Regions from separate parts of the Streptomyces sp. 891-h genome, predicted to be linked through region 2. Evidence: predicted binding sites of a transcription regulator. Region 2 holds the regulator's gene; the other holds the start of a gene.

Region 1 (10,621 bases), 2.2 Mb from region 2:
ATCTCCCGTCCGGCACGCACCAGCAGCGGGGTGCCGGTGGTGGCCTCCAGCGCCTTCATCTGCTGACTGACGGCGGGCTGGGTGCAGCCCAGCTCGCGGGCCGCCGCCGAGAAGGAACCGGTGGTGGCGACCGCGCGCAGGACACGCAGATGACGGGGCTCGATCATGACACCGAGCATAAGGCTGCCTTGGGTACCGGGCGGAAATTCCGGTTAGCGGCTTGGGGAAGCCGTCGATAGCCTCGGCACATGCAGCTGCTTTCCGTGAACCTCGCCAAGCCCCACCGCTCCGAGCACACCGACGCCGAGGGCCAGTGGACCGGCATCGACAAACAGCCGACCGAAGGCCCCGTGGCCGTCGCCGCGCCAGGACCGCGCGGCACCGGCGGCAGCGGGCTGGCCGGGGACACCATCGGCGATCTGCGCCACCACGGCGGGGAGGAGCAGGCGGTCTACGCCTTCGCCCGCGAAGAGCTCGACTTCTGGGAGGGCGAGCTGGGCCGGAAGCTGCCCAACGGGGTCTTCGGGGAGAACCTCACCACGCGTGACGTCCCCGTCGACGACGCCCTCATCGGCGAGCGCTGGCAGCTCGGCGCCCCCGGCACCGGGCCGCTGCTGGAGGTCTGCTCCATGCGCATCCCCTGCCGGACGTTCGCGGGCTGGCTCGGCGAACAGGGCTGGATGAAGCGGTTCATGAACCGGCGCATGCCCGGTGCGTATCTGCGGGTCGTCGAGCCCGGCGAGGTGCGCGCGGGCGACCCGGTCTCCGTCGTCCACCGCCCGGACCACGAGGTCTCGGTCAGCCTGCTGTTCCGCTCGCTGACCCTGGAGCCCGAACTGCTGCCGCGTGTCCTCGCGGCCGGCGAGGCATTGGACCCCAAGGCACGGGAGAAGGCGCTGCGGCGTATCGGGAGCTGACGGCTCGCCACACCTGACGTGGTGCCACGCCCACTGCCGGGTCCGGGGCTTGCACGAGCGTCCGGGCTCGGCGCAGGCCGATAGCGTGGCCCGCATGACCACTGCACTCATCACGGGAGCCACCGCCGGCATCGGCGCCGCCTTCGCCCGGCGGCTCGCGGGCCGCGGCTACCACCTCGTGCTCGTCGCACGGGACACCGACCGGCTCTGGCGCGAGGCGACCGAACTGCACGACCGGCACGGCGTTGAGGCCGACGTCGTCACCGCCGACCTGGCGACGGAGAAGGGCATCACCGCCGTCGAGGACCGGCTGAAGGACCGCGAACACCCGGTCGATCTGCTGGTCAACAACGCAGGGTTCGGCAACAAGGGCCGCTATCTGGAAGTACCCCTCGCCGACGAGCTGAAGATGCTCAAGGTGCACTGTGAAGCGGTGCTGCGGCTGACGTCCGCCGCCACGGAGTCCATGTGCGAACGGGGACGCGGCGGGGTCGTCAACGTCGCGTCCGTCGCCGCGTTCTTCCCTCGCGGGACGTACGGCGCCTCCAAGGCGTGGGTCACCCAGTTCACCCAGGGAGCGGCGAAGGACCTCGCCGGCCGGGGCGTACGGCTGCTGGCGCTGTGCCCCGGATTCGTCCGTACGGAGTTCCACGAGCGGGCCGGGATGGACTCCGGGGACATCCCCAAGTGGATGTGGCTGGATGCCGACCAGGTGGTCGAGACGGCACTGCGGGACCTTGCGCGGGGGCGCACGTTGTCCGTGCCGGACCCGCGCTACAAGGCGCTGCTGGGGGCTTCGAAGCTGCTGCCGCGCGGGGTGCTGGCGCGGGCTTCGTCGACGACGGGGCGGAAGTACGGCCCGAAGTAGGGAACCGCACCCCGCGCAGCAGAGAGGGCGCACCCCGCAGTGGAGTGCGCCCTCGCCAGGAGACCAGGTGCCTCAGTGGGCGTGACCGTGGCCGTGGCCGTGGCCCGCGGCGGACTCTTCTTCCTCGGCCGGCTTCTCGACGACCAGCGTCTCGGTCGTCAGCAGCAGCGAGGCGATCGAGGCGGCGTTCTCCAGCGCGGAGCGCGTCACCTTGACCGGGTCGATGACGCCGGCCTTGATCAGGTCGCCGTACTCGCTGGTGGCGGCGTTGAAGCCCTGGCCGGCCTCCAGCTCCGCGACCTTGGCGGTGATGACGTAGCCCTCCAGGCCCGCGTTCTCGGCGATCCAGCGCAGCGGCTCGACGGCGGCGCGGCGGACGGTGGCGACACCGGTCGCCTCGTCGCCCTCCTTGCCGAGGCTGCCTTCCAGGACCTTGGCCGCGTGCACGAGCGCGGAGCCACCGCCGGAGACGATGCCCTCCTCGACGGCCGCGCGGGTCGCGGAGATCGCGTCCTCCAGGCGGTGCTTCTTCTCCTTCAGCTCCACCTCGGTGGCGGCGCCGACGCGGATGACGCACACGCCGCCGGCCAGCTTGGCCAGGCGCTCCTGGAGCTTCTCGCGGTCCCAGTCGGAGTCGGTGGTCTCGATCTCCGCCTTGATCTGGGCGACGCGGCCCTGCACGTCCTCGGCCTTGCCGGCGCCGTCGACGATCGTGGTGTCGTCCTTGGTGACGGTGACGCGGCGGGCCGAGCCCAGCACGTCGAGACCGGCCTGGTCGAGCTTGAGGCCGACCTCCTCGGCGATGACGGTGGCGCCGGTCAGCGTCGCCATGTCGCCGAGCATGGCCTTGCGGCGGTCACCGAAGCCGGGCGCCTTGACGGCGACGGCGTTGAAGGTGCCGCGGATCTTGTTGACGACGAGGGTGGAGAGGGCCTCGCCCTCCACGTCCTCGGCGATGATCAGCAGCGGCCTGGAGCCACCCGCCTGCATGATCTTCTCGAGCAGCGGCAGCAGGTCCTGGATGGAGCTGATCTTGCCCTGGTGGATCAGGATGTAGGGGTCGTCGAGGACGGCCTCCATCCGCTCCTGGTCGGTGACGAAGTAGGGCGAGAGGTAGCCCTTGTCGAAGGCCATGCCCTCGGTGAAGTCCAGCTCCAGGCCGAAGGTCTGGGACTCCTCGACGGTGATGACGCCGTCCTTGCCGACCTTGTCCATCGCCTCGGCGATCAGCTCACCGACCTGCTTGTCCTGCGCGGACAGGGCGGCGACGGAGGCGATGTCCTCCTTGGAGTCGATCGGGCGGGCCGTGGAGACCAGCTCGTCCGAGACGGCGCTGACGGCGGCGTCGATGCCCTTCTTCAGGGCGGCCGGGGAGGCACCGGCGGCGACGTTGCGCAGCCCCTCACGGACCAGCGCCTGAGCCAGCACCGTGGCGGTGGTGGTGCCGTCACCCGCGATGTCGTTGGTCTTGGTCGCCACCTCCTTCAGGAGCTGGGCGCCCAGGTTCTCGTAGGGGTCCTCGACCTCCACCTCACGGGCGATCGTGACGCCGTCGTTGGTGATGGTGGGGGCGCCGAACTTCTTGTCGATGACGACGTTGCGGCCCTTGGGGCCGATGGTCACCTTCACGGTGTCGGCGAGGTTGTTGACACCGCGCTCAAGGGCGCGACGGGCGTCCTCGTCGAACTTCAGGATCTTCGCCATGGAAGCTGTTGTGTCCTCTCACACGTCTCGCACGTCTCGTACGCGCGCGTATCGGCCCGTACGAGCCGCGCCCTGGTCCCTGCTACCTCGCACGAGGAGCGGGCACCAGGGCGCGTTTCGACTGCACGCTGCCGCTGGGAAGCTGGAGAGAGCGCGGCTGCGTCCGTAGTCCGTACTGCTTCTCGCCGTTACTTCTCGACGATCGCGAGAACGTCGCGGGCCGAGAGGACGAGGTACTCCTCGCCGCTGTACTTCACCTCGGTGCCGCCGTACTTGCTGTACAGCACGATGTCGCCGACGGACACGTCGAGCGGCAGGCGGTTGCCGTCCTCGAAGCGACCCGGGCCCACGGCCAGGACGGTGCCCTCCTGGGGCTTCTCCTTGGCGGTGTCCGGGATGACCAGGCCAGAGGCCGTGGTCTCCTCGGCGTCGAGCGGCTGGACCACGATGCGGTCCTCGAGCGGCTTGATGGCAACCTTGGAGCTGGCGGTCGTCACGATCCGACCTCCCCCTTCGGAGATCTCAAAACGGGGTCTTATGTCTGGGGTGGCGACCTGGTAGATCCGTCGTCGCGGGTGCCGGATCTGCCCGTCGCGTACTGCTGGCACTCCCACGGGGAGAGTGCCAAGGTTGAGATTATGCCTGGCTTAGCACTCGGTCAAGCGGAGTGCTAGCCGCACCGGCTTGTGGCGATGTGAGGGGGCGCCCCCTCTCCCGGTTTTCTGCGGGGATTCGCCGTTGGGGTTGCGGGCGTTTGCCGGGCGCGCCTTCGTTGTGGTTGATCGCGCAGTTCCCCGCGCCCCTGACGGGGCGCCCCTGGCGGGGCGCTTCTGGTGGGGCGGGACAATGGGTGGGTGGATGGTGAGGTTTTCGCGCGGTTGCTCTCCGACGAGGGGCAGGCGCTGTTGCGCCAGGTGCGGGGTGTCGAGCCGGCGCAGGAGCTGGCCGTGGCGACACGGCTGCGGCAGCGGTACGAGCCCGCGCTCGTCTCGGCGGCGCTGGCGCAGAGCCGGCTGCGCGGCCGCGCCGAGGCCAAGTTCGGCCCCGCCGAGGCGCACGAGCTGTACTTCACCGCTGACGGGCTCGAACAGGCCACCCGCACCCCGGTGGCGGCGCACCGGGCCCGGCGGATGCGGCGGCTCGGCGTCCGCAGCGCCGTCGACCTGTGCTGCGGCATCGGCGCCGACGCGCTGGCGCTCGCCCGGGAGGGCATCCGGGTGCTGGCCGTCGACCGCTCGCCGGTGACGTGCGCGGTGGCCCGCGCCAACGCCGAGGCGCTGGGGCTCGGCGGTCTCGTCGAGGTGCGCTGCGCGGATGTCACCGAGGTGGCCACCGACGGCTACGACGCGGTCTTCGCCGACCCGGCACGCCGTACCGGGCGGGGCCGGGTGTTCGACCCGGAGGCGTACTCCCCGCCGCTGAGCTGGGCCGTGGAGACGGCCGGTGCGGCGCCGTTGGCCGCGCTGAAGGTGGCGCCGGGTATTCCGCACGAGGCGGTGCCGGAGCAGGCGGAGGCCGAGTGGGTCTCGTACGGCGGGGACGTCAAGGAGGCGGTGCTGTGGTTCGGCCCCGGCCGGGTGGACCCGGGCGGGGTACGGGCGACCCTCCTGCCCGCCGGGGACACGCTGGCCGGGCGCGGGCTGCCCGACCCCGAGGTGGGCGAGGTGGGCCGCTACCTCTACGAGCCGGACGGCGCGGTGATCCGCGCCCACCTGGTCGCCGAGCTGGCCGAGCAGGTGGCGGGGCGGCTGATCGACGCGACGATCGCCTATGTGACGGCGGACGCCGCGCACTCCACGCCGTACGCGACCGGGTACGAGATCACCGACGTCATGCCGTTCAACGTCAAGAAGCTGCGCGCGCTGCTGCGGGAGCGCGGCGTCGGCGTCGTCACCGTCAAGAAGCGCGGCTCGGCGGTGGAGCCCGAGGAGCTGCGGCGGAAGCTGAAGCTGGACCCGAAGGCGGCGAGCGGCTCCTGCACCGTGTTCCTGACCCGCGTCGCGGGCGCGCCCAGCATGCTGCTGGGCCACCCGCTGCGCTGACCCGGATCAGGGCCTGCGCGAGGTCCTGGTGAAGTCGCCGCGCATCACTCGTTCGGTCAGGGTTTCCGCGGTGAGGGAGCCGTAGCCGGTGGCGGCCCACAGGCTGGACTCAGGCGGGACTTCGAAGTACGGGATGCGAACGTCACCGTGGGCCTGGCGGACGTCCCCGTGGGCCTGGGTGAGGACTTCCGGCGCGCGGCGTGCGGCCACAGCGGCGGCGCAGTCGGCGCAGGCCGACACGTCCAGCGACTCGCGGCGGCCCAGCGGGCGCCAGGTGACCCGCTTGGCGGCGGGGCCGTGCAGCGGGTGGAAGAAGCACAGCGGCAGCGCGGAGGCCGACGCGGACGGCTCGGACCGGTGCAGCGCGCCCCGTCCCTCGTGGATGAGCGCGAGGACACCGGCCAGGTCGGGTATGTCCTGTGCCTCGTCCAGCACCTTGCCTGCGGCGGCGTAGGCGTCGAGGGAGAGCTGGAGCAGGTCGCTGTCGGCGCCGTCCTCGCTCGGCTCGTGGGCGAGAAGTTCCTTGTTGTACGCGAGGAGTTCGCGCTGGGCGCGCTTGCGCAGGTCGCGTACGCCCGTCTTGCGCGCGGTCGCGAAGACGGAGCGCGGCGAGGTGAACGGCGCGCGGGCCGAGGTGCGGGCGCGGTGGGTGCGCACGGTGCGGTAGCCCAGTACGGCGGCGAGGAGCACGGCCGCCGCCGCGGCGATCAGCACGGTGAGCAGCACCGGGGACAGCCCGCCGCCCGACGAGGGGCGGTCGCCGTGCAGATCCTTGGTGGCTTTCTCGTACACCTTGTCGCCGTCGCCGGATTTCACGATCTCCAGCGCCCGGGAGAACTTCGCGTAGAGGCTCTTGCCCTTCATGTCCTCCTGGTGGCCCACTGCCGCGACGCCCCAGAATGCCTCGTGTTTGCCGTTGCGGGGGAACTCGTAGCCGTTCAGGAAGCCCTCGGTCCTGCTGAGGGTCATATAGACGGCTTCCTTGTCCGACCCCTCGCCCATCCGGGGGTGCACGACGTCGACCATCTTCTCCGGGTCGCCGTCCCAGGCGTCCCCGGAGACGAACGGGACGACGACGACCCGTACCGGCAGGCCCGACGCCTTGATCTTCTTCGCCAGCCGGCGCTGCTGGTCGGTCGGGAACGCCTGCTCGTACGACGGGTCGACGTAGACGGGTGACTCGCGGAGCCCGTCGGCGATCCGCTGCGCGGGGCTGTCGTCGGCGGCAGCGGCGCGGCCCGCCGTACCGAGCGCCAGGGCGAGCGCGGCGAGGACGAGCGCGAGTACGGCTGCCGCCAGTCGAGCGGGACGGGCGGGGCGGGCGGAGGGGGCGCCGGGTGTGGCGCGAAGCTCAGTGGACACCTAGCTGCTCCCGTACACGACGGACGATCTCTTCAGTGGTCGGCCCCTGGCCCCCGCCGACGCCCTGCGGGGCCTCCAGTGGGCCCGGAACCCGGTGGTAGGGCTCGTACGGCGCGGACCGGGCGGCGCCGGGGGCGCGCAGACACAGCAGACGCGCCCCGACGACGTCCGCGGTCCGCGCTGCCCGCGTGCTGGGCGAGGCGGTGCCGCGTACGTGGAGCGCGGCACGGCACCCGGCGCAGACGGGACGCGACCGGGCCCCGCTGGTCTCACCGGGCAGCTTCAGCTTGCCGGTGGCGGTCGCGGGCCCGTGGAGCGGGTTGAGTGTGCACAGCCGGACGCGCCCGGTGCCGCTTCCCCGGTGGTGGCGGCCGTCGTCGAGGGCCCCGCGGCCGGCGCGGATGAGGGCGAGTCCGGCGGCGAGGGTGGGCGCGTCGGCGTCGGCGTCCACCCTGTTGTCGCCCTCCTGGTCGAGGAGGAGGGTCGCGGCGTCGAGACAGTCCCACACGCGGGTGCGTGCCGCGTCCGGGAGCGTGTCGGACAGCCGCTCGAACTCGTCGTTCAGCTCGTCCAGTTCCCGCCGCGCGGTTCTGCGCAGCCAGCCGGTCGAGGGGCGGGCGGGGGTCTGGGGGGCCGTACCGCCGCCGGAGGCCGCACCCCGACCCGCTCCACCGGGGGCCCGGCGGGCGGCGGCCGACGCCTTGCCCAGACCGGTGCGCCGGGCGATGCCCAGTCCGGCCGCCGTCACTCCCAGCGCGGCCGGCGCTGCCACTGCGCCCATGAGAGTGCCGGGCACGAGATCCCCGGAGTAGAGGGCGGGCAGTTCGTCCTCCGTGACCGGGTCGTCCGGGGCCAGCGGGTCCAGGTATGGATCGCCGGGCGGCGCCGAGGGCAGTCGGTCGATGATTCGCAGCGCCTCGTCCAGCCGCGAGAACAGCCGACCGCCACCGTCGTCGCTCTCCTCGCCGCTCTCCTCGTCACTCGCCCCGTGACTCTCCTCGTCCGTACCGAAGCGCAGGTCTTCCGTGGCGTCGTAGAGCGCCGCGCTGTCCACCTTGGCGCCGTAGTTGACGATCTCCAGCTCGCCGTCGGCGGCGGCGTCCGCGATCACGTAGACGCCGTCACCGCGCGAACCCAGGCGGCTGTGCAGCTTCTTGGCGAGCAGTTCTCCGTCGCCGGCCGACTCGTCCGCCGTGTCGAGGGGGACGACCGCGAGGTGTACGGGCACATCGAGCCGCTCGGCGCGCTTTCGCAGCCGGCCCAGCTCGCCGCGGCTCAACAGCCCGGCCGCCAGCGGGTCGACATGGACGGGGCCGGAGCGCATCGCGCGGGCCAGCCGGTCGGTCCTGGCCCGCATATCGGCGGCGGTGGGCACCGGGTCGCCGTCCGAGCGGGTGTCGTCGAAGACCAGCGGAGCACCGACGCCGATCGCCAGCGCTGTGGCGGCGGCGACCGGCACCAGCAGCCGCAGTCCCGGCCCCTTGCCGCCGCGCCACCGGCGCGTGTACCAGCCGACGGCCACGATCAGCAGCGGTACGCCGGTCAGCAGGATGCCGGTCAGAAAGCTCTGGTTGGCGCGGTCGGTGCGGCTGGTGTACAGCTTGTCCGGCTCCTCGCCGGCCTCCCCGCCCCGCTCCGCCCGCTCGGTCGCCTGCCCGGAGCGCAGAACGTCGACGAAGTGCCGGAAGGTCTCCAGCGTGCCCGCGTCGTAGGGCAGTTCGTACGTCGTCGCGGAGGCGGCGGCCCGCGCGGGCACGTCCACCCCGAACGTCGCCACCTCGGGTCTCCCGCCGTCCCCGCCGAACTGCAGATAGAGCCCGTCCTTGCCGAGCCGGTCGTGCACCGCCGCCAGCAGCCCGTCCCCGTACCGGACCCCGGAGCCGGGCAGCACCAGCACATAGGTCGGCACCCCGGTCCGCTTCGCCTCCTTCACGAAGGCGGGCCGGGCCGAGAGCGGGTTGGTACGCGGAAGCTGGTCCGAGAGGTAGACGGGACTCTTGCGCAACTGCGCGGCGAGGTAGCCGGCAGGGGAATCCGCGTCGTCGGCCGCCACGCCCGCCCCGGCGCCCCCGCCGAGCGCGACCACCGCGACCAGCAGCACCGCACCGAAACGCGCCCACCACCGCACACGACCCGCCGCGACGACCCCGCCCATCCCGGCCCCCCGTACCCGACTACAACCTCAACGCCCCCATCCTGCCCCCTCACCCACCGTCACCACATCCGCCTCAGCCGTGCACCCGCTCGAAGCGCCATCGGTGCACCGGGCGGGCGGTCAGCGCTGGGGGTGGGTCCGGGAGTTCGGGAACGGCGGTGTCGTAGTCGCCCCGCCACCAGGTGATGACGAGGACCCGGTCGCCGGGTGCCGTGAAGTGTTCGCGGCGTTCACAGGGAACCGGGGACGGGGGCAGGTGCTGGTCGCGGGCCCAGGACAGCAGTTCGGGCGCGCGGCCAGGAGCGGCCTTGGCCTCCCACATCAGTGCGACGGTCGGCATCAGGTGTAGAGGTTCTTCCTGCTCAGCTCGTGGACGTGATCGTGGGAGTGGGAGTGGGCCGTGGGGTGCGCGGGCGCCGAGGGGTCGGGCACGTGGGGTTCGGTCACCGGCAGGGAGGAGTCGGCCGGCAGGTCCCAGGCGGAGGCGGCGCGGTTGCGGGCCACCATTTCGGCGCCGAGTGCCGCGACCATGGCTCCGTTGTCGGTGCACAGCTTGGGGCGGGGCACCCGCAGGGTGATGCCCGCGGCGGCGCAGCGCTCCTCGGCCATGGCGCGGAGCCGGGAGTTGGCGGCGACGCCGCCGCCGATCATCAGGTGGTCGACGCCCTCGTCGCGGCAGGCGCGGACGGCCTTGCGGGTGAGCACATCGGTGACGGCCTCCTGGAACGAGGCGGCGACATGAGCGACGGGCACCTCCTCGCCCGCGTTCCGCTTGGCCTCGATCCAGCGGGCCACGGCGGTCTTGAGGCCGGAGAAGGAGAAGTCGTACGGGGCGTCGCGCGGGCCCGTCAGCCCGCGCGGGAAGGCGATGGCCTCGGGGTCGCCCTGCTTGGCGTACTTGTCGATGACAGGGCCGCCGGGGAAGCCGAGGTTCAGTACGCGGGCGACCTTGTCGAAGGCCTCGCCCGCCGCGTCGTCGATGGTGGAGCCCAGGGGCCGTACGTCGGCGGTGATGTCGGGGGCCAGCAGCAGCGAGGAGTGGCCGCCGGAGACGAGGAGCGCCATCGTCGGCTCGGGCAGGGCACCGTGTTCGAGCTGGTCGACGCAGATGTGCGAGGCGAGGTGGTTGACGCCGTAGAGCGGCTTGCCCAGCGCGTAGGCGTACGCCTTGGCCGCCGAGACGCCGACGAGCAGCGCACCGGCGAGTCCGGGCCCCGCGGTGACGGCGATGCCGTCGAGGTCGGAGGCGGCCACCCCGGCCTCCTTCAGCGCGCGTTCGATCGTCGGGACCATCGCCTCCAGGTGCGCCCGGCTGGCGATCTCCGGGACGACACCGCCGAACCGCGCGTGGGTGTCCACGCTGGAGGCGACGGCGTCGGCCAGCAGCGTGTGGCCGCGCACGATTCCGACGCCGGTCTCGTCGCAGGAGGTCTCGATGCCGAGAACGAGCGGTTCGTCAGCCATGGCTCTTCGATCCTTGGTGCGTGTGCGGAAGGGTGTTCGCGGGGAGGTCCCCCGGGGTGTCGGCGGCGGCCGCGTACGAGGCCGGGTCGGCCAGCCGCATCACCAGCGC
Region 2 (10,621 bases):
AGGTCCTTGTAGGAGCGGACCCGGCCCAGCAGCCGCTGCCAGGCGGCGCCGGTGTTCTCTGGCCAGCCCAGGGCCCGGCACACCCCGGTCTTCCAGTCCTGGCCGTGCGGCACCCGAGGCCAGGCCCGGATGCCGGCGGACTCCGGCTTCACGGCTTCCCAGATGTCGATATAGGGGTGCCCCACCACCAGGACGTGGTCCCCGCTCACCTCGGCGGCGATCCGCGACTCCTTCGAGCCGGGCACCAGGTGGTCGACCAGCACCCCGAGCCGGGCATCGGGGCCGGGCGAGAACTCCTCGACGACGGCGGGCAGGTCGTCGACGCCCTCCAGATACTCCACGACCACCCCCTCGATCCGCAGATCGTCGCCCCAGACCTTCTCGACCAGCTCGGCGTCGTGCCGTCCCTCGACGTAGATACGCCCGGCGCGCGCCACCCGGGCCCGCGCGCCGGGCACGGCCAGGGAGCCGGAGGCGGTCAGCCGAGGCCCGGCCGCCGCGGCCGCTGCGCCGCCACCGGAACCGGTCCGGGGGCGTACGAGCGTCACCGTGCGCCCCTCCAGCAGAAAGCCCGCCGGTGCCATCGGGAAGACCCGGTGCTTGCCGAAGCGGTCCTCGAGGGTGACCGTCGGGCCCTCGGCCGTCTTCTCACACCGCACGACAGCCCCGCAGAACCCGGTGCTGACCTCCTCCACCACCAGGTCCGGCTCGGCGGCCACCTCGGGCACGGCCCGCTTCCGCCTCCAAGGAGGGGTGAGGTCGGGGTTGTCGTAACGGCTGCTGCGCATGCCGCACATTCTGCTACGCGCCCGGTGCCGGGCGGCTACATCCCGTACGACGCGAACCGGTGTGCCAGCTCCTCCCGTTGTGCCCGGACGAACTCCGCGTCGACCACTGCCCCGTGCCCCGGTACGTAGACCGCGTCCTCGCCGCCCAGCGCGAGCAGCCGGTCCAGCGCGGCGGGCCAGCGTGAGGGGTGCGCGTCGGGTCCCGCCTGGGGCGTGCCGGACTCCTCGACCAGGTCGCCGCAGAAGACGACGTCGGGGGAGCCGGGCACCAGTACGGCCAGGTCGTGCTCGGTGTGCGCGGGGCCGACATTGACCAGTACGGCCTCGCGCCCGCCGCCCAGATCGAGGGTGAGCTGCCCGCTGACCGCGTGGTGCGGGCGCACCAGCACATCGGCGGCCTCCGCGGCCTCGTCCTCCAGCAGCCCGTTCGCCACGGCGTCGTCCCGCAGCACCTCGGCGCTCCGGCTCAACAGCTCGGCGGCGCCGACCGCCGCGTACACCTCGGCGCCGGAGAAGACGGCCGTGCCGAAGACGTGGTCGAAGTGCGGATGGGTGAGGACCACCCGCGTCACCCGGTTCCCCAGCCGTGCCCGCACATCCGCGCGGATCTCGGCGCCCTCCCGCAGCGAGGACCCGGCGTCGATCAGCAGCACGCCGCCGTCGCCGCCGTCACTGCCTTCGACGCTGACGGCGCCCACCGTCGCGTCCCACTGCGGCAGTCTGCGCCGCAGCACCCCGGGCGCGAGCTGCTCCCAGCGCCGGTCGCCGGCGTCACCGGCCGACGAATTCTGCCTGGTGTCTTCCCCGAACGGCTGCATGGGACGACGCTAACCGCAGCCCGGCGACGGCGCCCTCGGCGCACCGCCCCTCGGCGCACCGAAAGGAGCGGGCGGGGCCCGGTGGCGCGGTACCGTCGGGCCTGCGATCAGGCGGCCCTTGCCCTGGCCGTGGTGACCGGCCGTACACTGGCTCAGGGACTTGGCACTCCGGCACGAAGAGTGCCAGAGACAGACCGCCAGGAACGGGACTGAAGACCAGCGGCCGGACGGGAGGTGTGCGCCTTGCTCAGCGAGCGTCGACTTGAAGTCCTCCGCGCCATCGTCCAGGACTATGTGGGGACGGAGGAGCCGGTGGGCTCCAAAGCCCTCACGGAGCGTCACAACCTGAAGGTGTCCCCGGCCACCGTCCGCAACGACATGGCGGCGCTGGAGGAAGAGGGGTACATCGCCCAGCCGCACACCAGCGCGGGCCGGATCCCCACCGACAAGGGGTACCGCCTCTTCGTCGACAAGCTCGCCGGGGTCAAGCCGCTCTCGTCGCCCGAGCGGCGCGCCATCCAGAACTTCCTGGAGGGCGCCGTCGACCTCGACGACGTCGTCGGCCGTACGGTACGGCTGCTCGCGCAGCTCACCCGGCAGGTGGCCGTGGTGCAGTATCCGTCGCTGACCCGTTCGACGGTGCGCCACGTGGAGCTGCTGGGGCTGGCGCCCGCGCGGCTGATGCTGGTGCTGATCACCGACACCGGGCGGGTCGAGCAGCGGATGATCGACTGCCCGGCGCCGATCGGGGAGACGGTATTGGCGGACCTGCGCGCCCGGCTCAACAGCCGGGTCGTCGGTGAGCGCTTCACCGAGGTCCCGTCCCTGGTGCAGGACCTGCCCGAGGCGTTCGACGCCGACGACAGAGGCACGATCCAGACGGTCCTGGCCACCCTGCTGGAGACCCTGGTCGAGGAGACCGAGGAGCGGCTGATGATCGGCGGCACCGCCAATCTGACCCGCTTCGGGCACGACTTCCCGCTCACCATCCGGCCCGTACTGGAGGCCCTGGAGGAGCAGGTGGTCCTGCTGAAGCTGCTCGGAGAAGCCAAGGACCCGGGTATGACCGTACGAATCGGGCATGAGAACCAGCACGAGGGACTGAGTTCCACATCGGTCGTCTCGGTCGGTTACGGTTCGGGCGACGAAGCAGTCGCCAAACTCGGCGTGGTCGGACCGACCCGCATGGACTACCCCGGAACGATGGGAGCTGTACGCGCAGTGGCACGGTACGTCGGACAGATCCTGGCGGAGTCATAAGTGGCGACGGACTACTACGCGGTCCTCGGCGTGCAGCGTGACGCCTCGCAGGACGAGATCAAGAAGGCGTTCCGCAGACTCGCGCGCGAGCTGCACCCGGACGTCAACCCGGACCCGAAGACCCAGGAGCGGTTCAAGGAGATCAACACCGCTTACGAGGTGCTCTCGGACCCGCAGAAGAAGCAGGTCTACGACCTGGGCGGGGACCCGGCCTCGGGCGCGGCGGGCGGCGGAGCCGGCGGCTTCGGCGCGGGCTTCGGCAACTTCAGCGACATCATGGACGCCTTCTTCGGTACGGCGGCGCAGCGCGGCCCGCGCTCGCGCACCCGCCGGGGCCAGGACGCCATGATCCGGCTGGACATCGACCTCGAAGAGGCCGCGTTCGGCACCACCAAGGACATCCAGGTCGACACCGCCGTCGTCTGCAACAGCTGCAACGGCGACGGCGCGGCGCCCGGCACCTCGGCGCAGACCTGCGACATGTGCCGTGGCCGCGGTGAGGTCTCCCAGGTCACCCGGTCCTTCCTGGGCCAGGTCATGACCTCCCGGCCGTGCCCCCAGTGCCAGGGCTTCGGCACCGTGGTGCCGACCCCCTGCCCGGAGTGCGCGGGCGACGGCCGGGTGCGCTCGCGGCGCAGTCTGACGGTGAAGATCCCCGCCGGGGTGGACAACGGCACCCGCATCCAGCTCGCCGGCGAGGGTGAGGTCGGCCCGGGCGGCGGACCGGCCGGTGACCTGTATGTGGAGATCCACGAGAACGCCCACCCGGTCTTCCAACGCCGTGGTGACGACCTGCACTGCACTGTCACGATCCCCATGACGGCTGCGGCTCTCGGCACCAAGGTGCCGTTGGAGACGCTGGACGGCATGGAAGAGGTGGACATCCGGCCCGGCACCCAGTCCGGACAGTCGATTCCGCTCCATGAGCGGGGTATCACCCACCTGCGTGGGGGCGGTCGTGGCCAGTTGATCGTCCACGTGGAGGTGACGACGCCGACGAAGCTGGAGCCGGAGCAGGAGGAGCTTCTGCGTCGGCTGGCCAAGCTGCGTGGCGAGGAGCGCCCGACGGGCCAGTTCCAGCCGGGCCAGCAGGGCTTGTTCTCCCGTCTGAAGGATGCCTTCAACGGGCGGTGAGGGGCGGCTGTTTGTTTCGGCCGGGGGCCCGGGGGTTGTCCCCCGGGGGTGGGGTCAGCCGGGCCAGCAGGGCTTGTTCTCCCGTTTGAAGGATGCCTTCAACGGGCGGTGAGGTGCTGCCGCTGACCCGGCCGGGGGTCCGGGGGTCGCCCTGGATGGGTGCGGTCGGGTCGTGGTGGGGGCGTGACAGGATGTGGCCATGGCCAACTCGTCGCCCTCGATCTCCGAGCTGACTGCGCATCCCGTCATCCAGGCGCCGATGGCAGGCGGGGTCTCCCGTCCCGAGCTGGTCGCCGCGGTGAGCGAGGCGGGGGGTCTGGGTTTCCTGGCCGCCGGCTACAAGACGCCGGAGGCCATGTACGAGGAGATCCGGCAGCTCCGGCAGCTGACGGGGCGTCCGTTCGGCGTCAACCTCTTCATGCCGCAGCCCCCTACCACCGACCCGTCCGCGGTCGACGTCTACCGCGAACAGCTCGCCGGTGAGGCCGCCTGGTACGAGACGGAGCTGGGCGACACCGACTGCATGACGGACGACGCGTACGAGGCGAAGCTGGCGATCCTCTTCGACGACCCGGTACCCGTCGTCTCCTTCCACTTCGGCTGCCCCGCCCCCCGGGCGCTGGAGCGGTTCGCGGAGCTGGGCACCCGCACCATGGTGACCGCGACGTCGGTCGCCGAGGCGCGGGCCGTGCAGGCGGCCGGTGCGCACGCCGTGTGCCTGCAGGGCATAGAGGCGGGCGGACACCAGGGCACCCACCGCGACGACGCGCAGGGTGACCGGGGGAGCGGCGGTATCGGGCTGCTGTCACTCCTCACACAGGTCAGGGAGGCGGTGCGGCTCCCACTGGTCGCCGCGGGCGGGCTGATGCGCGGAGAGCAGATCGCCGCCGTCCTGGCCGCCGGTGCGGTGGCTGCGCAGTTGGGCACCGCCTTTCTGGCCACCGAGGAGTCCGGAGCACATCCGCTGCACAAGCGGGCGCTGACCGATCCGCTCTTCACCCGCACCGAGCTGACCCGGGCGTTCTCCGGACGCCCGGCGCGAGGGCTGGTCAACCGTTTCATCAGGGAGCACGGCCCGTACGCGCCCGCCGCCTATCCGCAGCTCCACTATCTGACGGCGGACCTGCGCAGGGCGGCGGCGAAGGCGGGGGACCCGCAGGCGATGGCGCTGTGGGCGGGTCAGGGGCACCGGCTGGCACGGGAGTTGCCCGCCGGGGAACTGGTGGAGGTGCTGGTGGCGGAGCTCGCCGAGGCGCGTGCCGCACTCTCGGAGGCGGCTTCGTGAGCGCGCCGGTCTTTCTCGCCGACTCCGGTCTTCTGCGTCCGGGCCCGGTGGTGCTGGACGGGCCGGAGGGGCGGCACGCCGTCTCGGTACGCAGACTGCGGCCGGGCGAGGAGGTCGTGCTGACGGACGGCGCGGGAACGGGCGCGTACGGGAGCGTGACAGCCGCCGAGGGCAAGGACCGGCTGACGGTCGACGTCCGCGAGGTCCGCCACGAGCCGGAACCCCGCCCCAGCCTCACCGTCGTCCAGGCGCTGCCCAAGGGCGACCGGGGCGAGTTGGCGGTGGAGACGATGACGGAGACGGGCGTGGACGCCGTCGTTCCGTGGGCCGCGTCGCGCGCGGTGACCCGGTGGAAGGGCGAGCGGGCGGCCAAGGCGCTCGCCAAGTGGCGGAACACGGCACGGGAGGCCGGGAAGCAGGCGCGTCGGCTCCGCTTTCCCGAGGTGACCGAGCTCGCCTCGTCGCGCCGGGTCGCCGAGCTGCTGGAGTCCGCGGACTTCGCCGGGGTGCTGCACGAGGAGGGCAGCACCCCGCTGGCCACCGCCGAGCTGCCGGTGGCGGGGGAGATCGTGCTGGTGGTGGGCCCCGAGGGCGGGGTAGCCCCGGAGGAACTGGAGCTGTTCGCCGAGGCGGGTGCCGCGCCGTTCCGGCTGGGGCCGAGCGTGCTGCGGACCTCGACGGCCGGTACGGCTGCCGCCGCCGTTGTGCTCGCCCGCTGCGGCCGCTGGAGCTGAGCGACCGGGCGCGGGCCGGACCTGGGCCCAGGACCCGGTCCTGGGCCCGGACCCGGTCCTGGGCCCGGACCCGGTCCTGGGCCCGGACCCGGTCCTGGGCCCGGACCCGGTCCTGGGCCCGGACCCGGTCCTGGGCCCGGGACCCGGACCCGGAACCGGTCCTGGGGACGAGGGCGGGGCGCGGCGGGCCCCGAGCCGCACGCCGGGGCGCTGACGGGTGCTCGGGTAACATCCCGGCATGGCTTCCAACGGAGAACCGCAGCCGGACTGCCTGTTCTGCAAGATCGTCGCGCGTGAGGTGCCCGCGACGCTGGTGCGGGAGACCGACACGACCGTCGCGTTCCGGGACATCAACCCGCAGGCGCCCACCCATGTGCTGGTGATTCCCAAGGCGCACTACCCGGACGCGGCCTCCCTCGCGACCGCCGCGCCCCAGCTGATGGCCGATGTGGTGCGGGAGGCCGGTGAGGTCGCGGCGATGGAGAAGATCGCGGTGGCGGACGGCGGCCCCGGCACCGGGTACCGGGTGGTCTTCAACACCGGTTCGGGCGCGGGCCAGACGGTCTTCCACGCGCATGCGCACGTGCTCGGGGGCCGTGGCCTCGAATGGCCGCCCGGGTGAGGTCCGTCGAGACGGGGCGGTGAGCCCGGGTGTCGGTCCGCGAGCTGGTCGTACTGGGCACCGCGAGTCAGGTGCCCACCCGGCAGCGCAACCACAACGGGTATGTGCTGCTGTGGGACGGCGAGGGCATCCTCTTCGACCCGGGTGAGGGCACCCAGCGGCAGATGCTGCACACCTCCGTCGCCGCCCACGATCTGACCCGTATCTGTCTGACGCACTTCCACGGCGACCACACGCTCGGACTGCCCGGGGTCATCCAGCACATGAGCCTCGACGGAGTGCCGCACGAGGTGACGGCGTACTTTCCGGCGAGCGGGCGCTCCTACTTCGAGCGGCTGCGCCATGCCACGCCGTTCCACGACACGGTGCGGCTGCGCGAGGCGCCCATCAGCGAGCCCGGGATACTCGCCGGCGGCGCCGATGAGCCGCAGGTGCCCTTCACCCTGGAGGCGCGGCGGCTCTCGCACCGGATCGACACCTTCGGGTACCGGCTGACGGAGCCGGACGCACGCCGGATGCTGCCCGAGCGGCTGGCGGCGCACGGTATCAGCGGCCCGGACGTCGGCCGTCTCCAGCGCGAGGGCGAGCTGCGCGGCGTACGGCTGGAGGAGGTCAGCGAGCCACGGCGGGGACAGCGCTTCGCCTTCGTCATGGACACCCGGCTGTGCGAGGGGGTCCACGAGCTGGCCGACGGCTGCGACATGCTCGTCATCGAGTCGACGTTCCTGCAGGCCGACACGGAACTGGCCGAGGTCTCCGGTCACCTGACGGCGTTTCAGGCCGGTCGGGTCGCCGCCGAGTGCGGCGTACGGCACCTGGTGCTGACCCACTTCTCGCAGCGCTACCAGGACACCGCGCTGTTCGCCGCCGAGGCCCGGGCCGCCGGGTTCGAGGGCGAACTGACGGCGGCGCGGGACCTGATGCGCATCCCGGTGCCCAAGCGGGCCTGACACCCCCTGCGCGGGGCAGCACTCTTAAGGGCTCAGAAGCCGAGCCGGCGCAGCTGCTTGGGGTCGCGCTGCCAGTCCTTGGCGACCTTGACATGCAGATCGAGGAAGACGGGCGTCCCCAGCAGCGCCTCGATATGCCGCCGCGAGGTGCTGCCGACCTCCTTGAGGCGCTTGCCCTTGGGGCCGATGACGATGCCCTTCTGGCTGGGCCGCTCGATGAAAATGTTGGCGTGCACATCCAGCAGCGGACGGTCCGCCGGGCGGTCCTCGCGGGGCACCATCTCCTCGACCACCACCGCGATCGAGTGCGGCAGCTCGTCCCGTACACCCTCCAGCGCCGCCTCGCGGATCAGCTCGGCGACCATGACCTGCTCGGGCTCGTCCGTAAGATCGCCGTCCGGGTACAGCGGCGGCCCCTCGGGTAGCAGCGGCACCAGCAGCTCGGCCAGCAGGTCCACCTGCGAGCCCTCGGTGGCGGAGACCGGGACGATCTGAGCCCACTCGATGCCCAGCTCCCGCCCGAGCTGGTCAACGGCGAGCAGCTGCTCAGCGAGCGCCTCCCTGGTGACCAGGTCGGTCTTGGTGACCACGGCGACCTTGGGCGTGCGCTTCTTCAGCTCGGCAAGCTCACTCGCGATGAAGCGGTCACCCGGGCCGATCTTCTGGTCGGCCGGCACGCAGAAGCCGATGACGTCGACCTCGGCCCATGTGGTGCGCACCACGTCGTTGAGGCGCTCGCCGAGCAGCGTGCGGGGCTTGTGCAGACCGGGGGTGTCCACGAGGACGAGCTGCGCCTCGGGGCGGTGCACGATGCCGCGCACCGTGTGCCGGGTGGTCTGCGGCCGGGTGGAGGTGATCGCGACCTTCGTGCCCACCAGCGCGTTGGTCAGCGTCGACTTGCCCGCGTTGGGGCGGCCGACGAAGCAGGCGAAGCCCGACCGGTGCGGTCGGTCCTCGTGAGGGAGGCCGCCTTCTGTCTTGCTGGCGGGGGCGGAAGATGCGTTCATGACGACCATTGTCCCTGACGGCGGCGCGGGGTGTGCGGGGTGAGGCCTCAGCCCGCCGTCACCGTGGTGTGCACCTCCCCGTCCGGCCCCGCCAGGAGTACGGGGGTGGCCGGGCCGCCCAGGTCCCGTACGGTCGCCAGATCCTCGGCCGGGACCTGCTCGGCGTCGGAGACCACCGCCGCCGCCTCCAGGGACGTGGCGCCCGAGGCCACCGCCATCGCCACGGCCGTGCGCAGCGCGGACAGCCGGAGCGAGGGCAGCGCGACCGACCCGGCGACATAGGTGCGCCCCGTCTCGTCCCGTACGGCGGCGCCCTCCGGGACGGCGTTGCGCGCGCGGGCACTGCGCGCCAGGGTGACGATCTTGCGGTCTTCCGGGTCCAGCCCGGCGGTGCTCTGGTCACTCATGACGGCGAGCATATGCGGTGCCACCGACAGCGCTGCCGGGTGGCTCAGCCCGCGACCTGGCGCATCGCCGCACGCCGTACACCCGGCTCCGCCAGCCGCTGGAGCTTCTCCGCCGTGCCGGTGCCGGGCACCGGGTTGTGCAGGATGAGCCTGAGGTCGGGCCGGGCCGGCACCTGGAGCGTGGTCGACTCGAAGTACAGCGCGCCCACCACCGGATGGTCCAGCTCCTTGAGCCGCTGACCGGGGCGGCACACATCCCCCAGCTCCCACAGCGCGCGGAACTCGGTGCTGTTCTCCAGCAGCTCCTCCAGCAGCAGCTGGAACCCCTCGTCCTCGGGCCACTCGGCCAGCGAGGCACGCAGCTCGGCGACGACGACCGGCGCGTTCTCCTCCCAGCTGACGGCGCGGGCGCGGTAGCGCTCGTCGCAGAAGAAGTTGATGATGCAGTTGTTCTGCACTTCCAGATTGAACGCCAGCCGTGCCGACTCGTTCAGCCCGACGGCGCTGTAGTACGGGTCCATGATGTGCGCCGGGTACGGCATCCAGCCGTCCATCAGCCGCTGCATCCCGGCGCACAGGTGGTCGCGGTCGTGTTCGGACTCGGGCAGCGGCGGGTTCAGCCCCGCCAGGACGTACAGGTGGCGGCGCTCGGCGGGGTTCATCCGCAGCACCCGCGCCACCGCGTCGAGCACCTGCGGCGAGACGGTGATGTCCCGGCCCTGTTCCAGCCACTGGTACCAGGAGGCACCCACCCCGGCGAGTACGGCCACCTCCTCCCGGCGCAGCCCGGGCGTCCTGCGCCGGGGACCGCCCTCGGGCAGTCCGGCCTCCGCCGGGGAGACCCGGGCTCTGCGGGAGCGCAGGAACGTGCGCAGTTCCTCACCGCGCCGGTTCCGCTCCGCTCGACTCCTCGTGGCACTGGCCACCTGATCCCCCTCCTGACTGGTGGTGCGGGCACCACCATAAACAGCAGCTCCCCACGGGGTGTTCCGCGCCAGCAGGCTGTGATCATGCCAACGACCGCTTCCGTACCGGAGACGACCGCGCCCGCGCCGGTCACCGAAACCGTCACCGACACCTCCTCCGTCCGTTCCGAACCCGCGCCCGTGTCCCACCGCTTCACCCCGCGCGAGATCCTGCTGCTGGTGGTGCTGTGCGCCTCGCAGTTCCTCGTCGCGCTCGACTTCTCGGTACTGAATGTCGCGCTGCCCGTCCTCGGCCCCGACCTGGGACTGGGCGAGGCCGGACTCCAGTGGGCCGTGACCGCGTTCGCCCTGCCCACCGGCAGCTTCCTGCTGCTCTTCGGCCGCCTCGGCGACCAACTGGGCCGTCGCCGTACGTTCCTGACCGGGCTGGCCCTCTTCACCGGCGCCTCGGTACTGGCCGCACTCGCGCCGACCGCGCCGCTCTTCCTGGCCGGGCGCGCCCTGCAGGGGCTCGGCGCGGCCGCGCTGGTGCCCACCGGCATGGCGCTGATCACCACCTCGTTCGCCGAGGGCCCCAAGCGCACCAAGGCGCTGAGCATCAACGGCTCCCTGATGGCGCTGGGCTTCACCGTCGGCATGGTCGTCGGCGGCGTCCTCACCGACACCCTCGGCTGGCGCTCCACCATGGGC

Evidence for each region. Region 2 encodes HrcA, which represses chaperone genes, less so after heat shock. Its sites were predicted from a motif close to TTNGCACTCNGNNNNNCNGAGTGCNAA; they were not measured.
Region 1: groES (co-chaperone GroES) is a predicted target of HrcA. The motif match lies at 4,137-4,163, and genes of this name have one in related genera.

The regions. Positions count from the first base shown of each region.
Region 1 is NZ_CP050693.1:2,920,892-2,931,512, forward strand. Features, by position in the region: gene HC362_RS12465 (LysR family transcriptional regulator) at 1-167, opposite strand, end outside; gene HC362_RS12470 (MOSC domain-containing protein) at 249-917, shown strand; gene HC362_RS12475 (SDR family oxidoreductase) at 1,012-1,785, shown strand; gene groL (chaperonin GroEL) at 1,858-3,489, opposite strand; gene groES (co-chaperone GroES) at 3,678-3,986, opposite strand; gene HC362_RS12490 (class I SAM-dependent methyltransferase) at 4,344-5,531, shown strand; gene HC362_RS12495 (hypothetical protein) at 5,538-6,893, opposite strand; gene HC362_RS12500 (hypothetical protein) at 6,883-9,048, opposite strand; gene HC362_RS12505 (hypothetical protein) at 9,122-9,388, opposite strand; gene tsaD (tRNA (adenosine(37)-N6)-threonylcarbamoyltransferase complex transferase subunit TsaD) at 9,388-10,512, opposite strand; gene rimI (ribosomal protein S18-alanine N-acetyltransferase) at 10,505-10,621, opposite strand, start outside.
Region 2 is NZ_CP050693.1:5,153,309-5,163,929, forward strand. Features, by position in the region: gene HC362_RS22510 (DUF3097 domain-containing protein) at 1-788, opposite strand, end outside; gene HC362_RS22515 (MBL fold metallo-hydrolase) at 824-1,606, opposite strand; gene hrcA (heat-inducible transcriptional repressor HrcA) at 1,850-2,866, shown strand; gene dnaJ (molecular chaperone DnaJ) at 2,867-4,000, shown strand; gene HC362_RS22530 (nitronate monooxygenase) at 4,200-5,285, shown strand; gene HC362_RS22535 (16S rRNA (uracil(1498)-N(3))-methyltransferase) at 5,282-6,019, shown strand; gene HC362_RS22540 (histidine triad nucleotide-binding protein) at 6,258-6,641, shown strand; gene HC362_RS22545 (ribonuclease Z) at 6,671-7,591, shown strand; gene era (GTPase Era) at 7,624-8,598, opposite strand; gene HC362_RS22555 (cytidine deaminase) at 8,646-9,005, opposite strand; gene HC362_RS22560 (helix-turn-helix transcriptional regulator) at 9,050-9,931, opposite strand; gene HC362_RS22565 (MFS transporter) at 10,016-10,621, shown strand, end outside.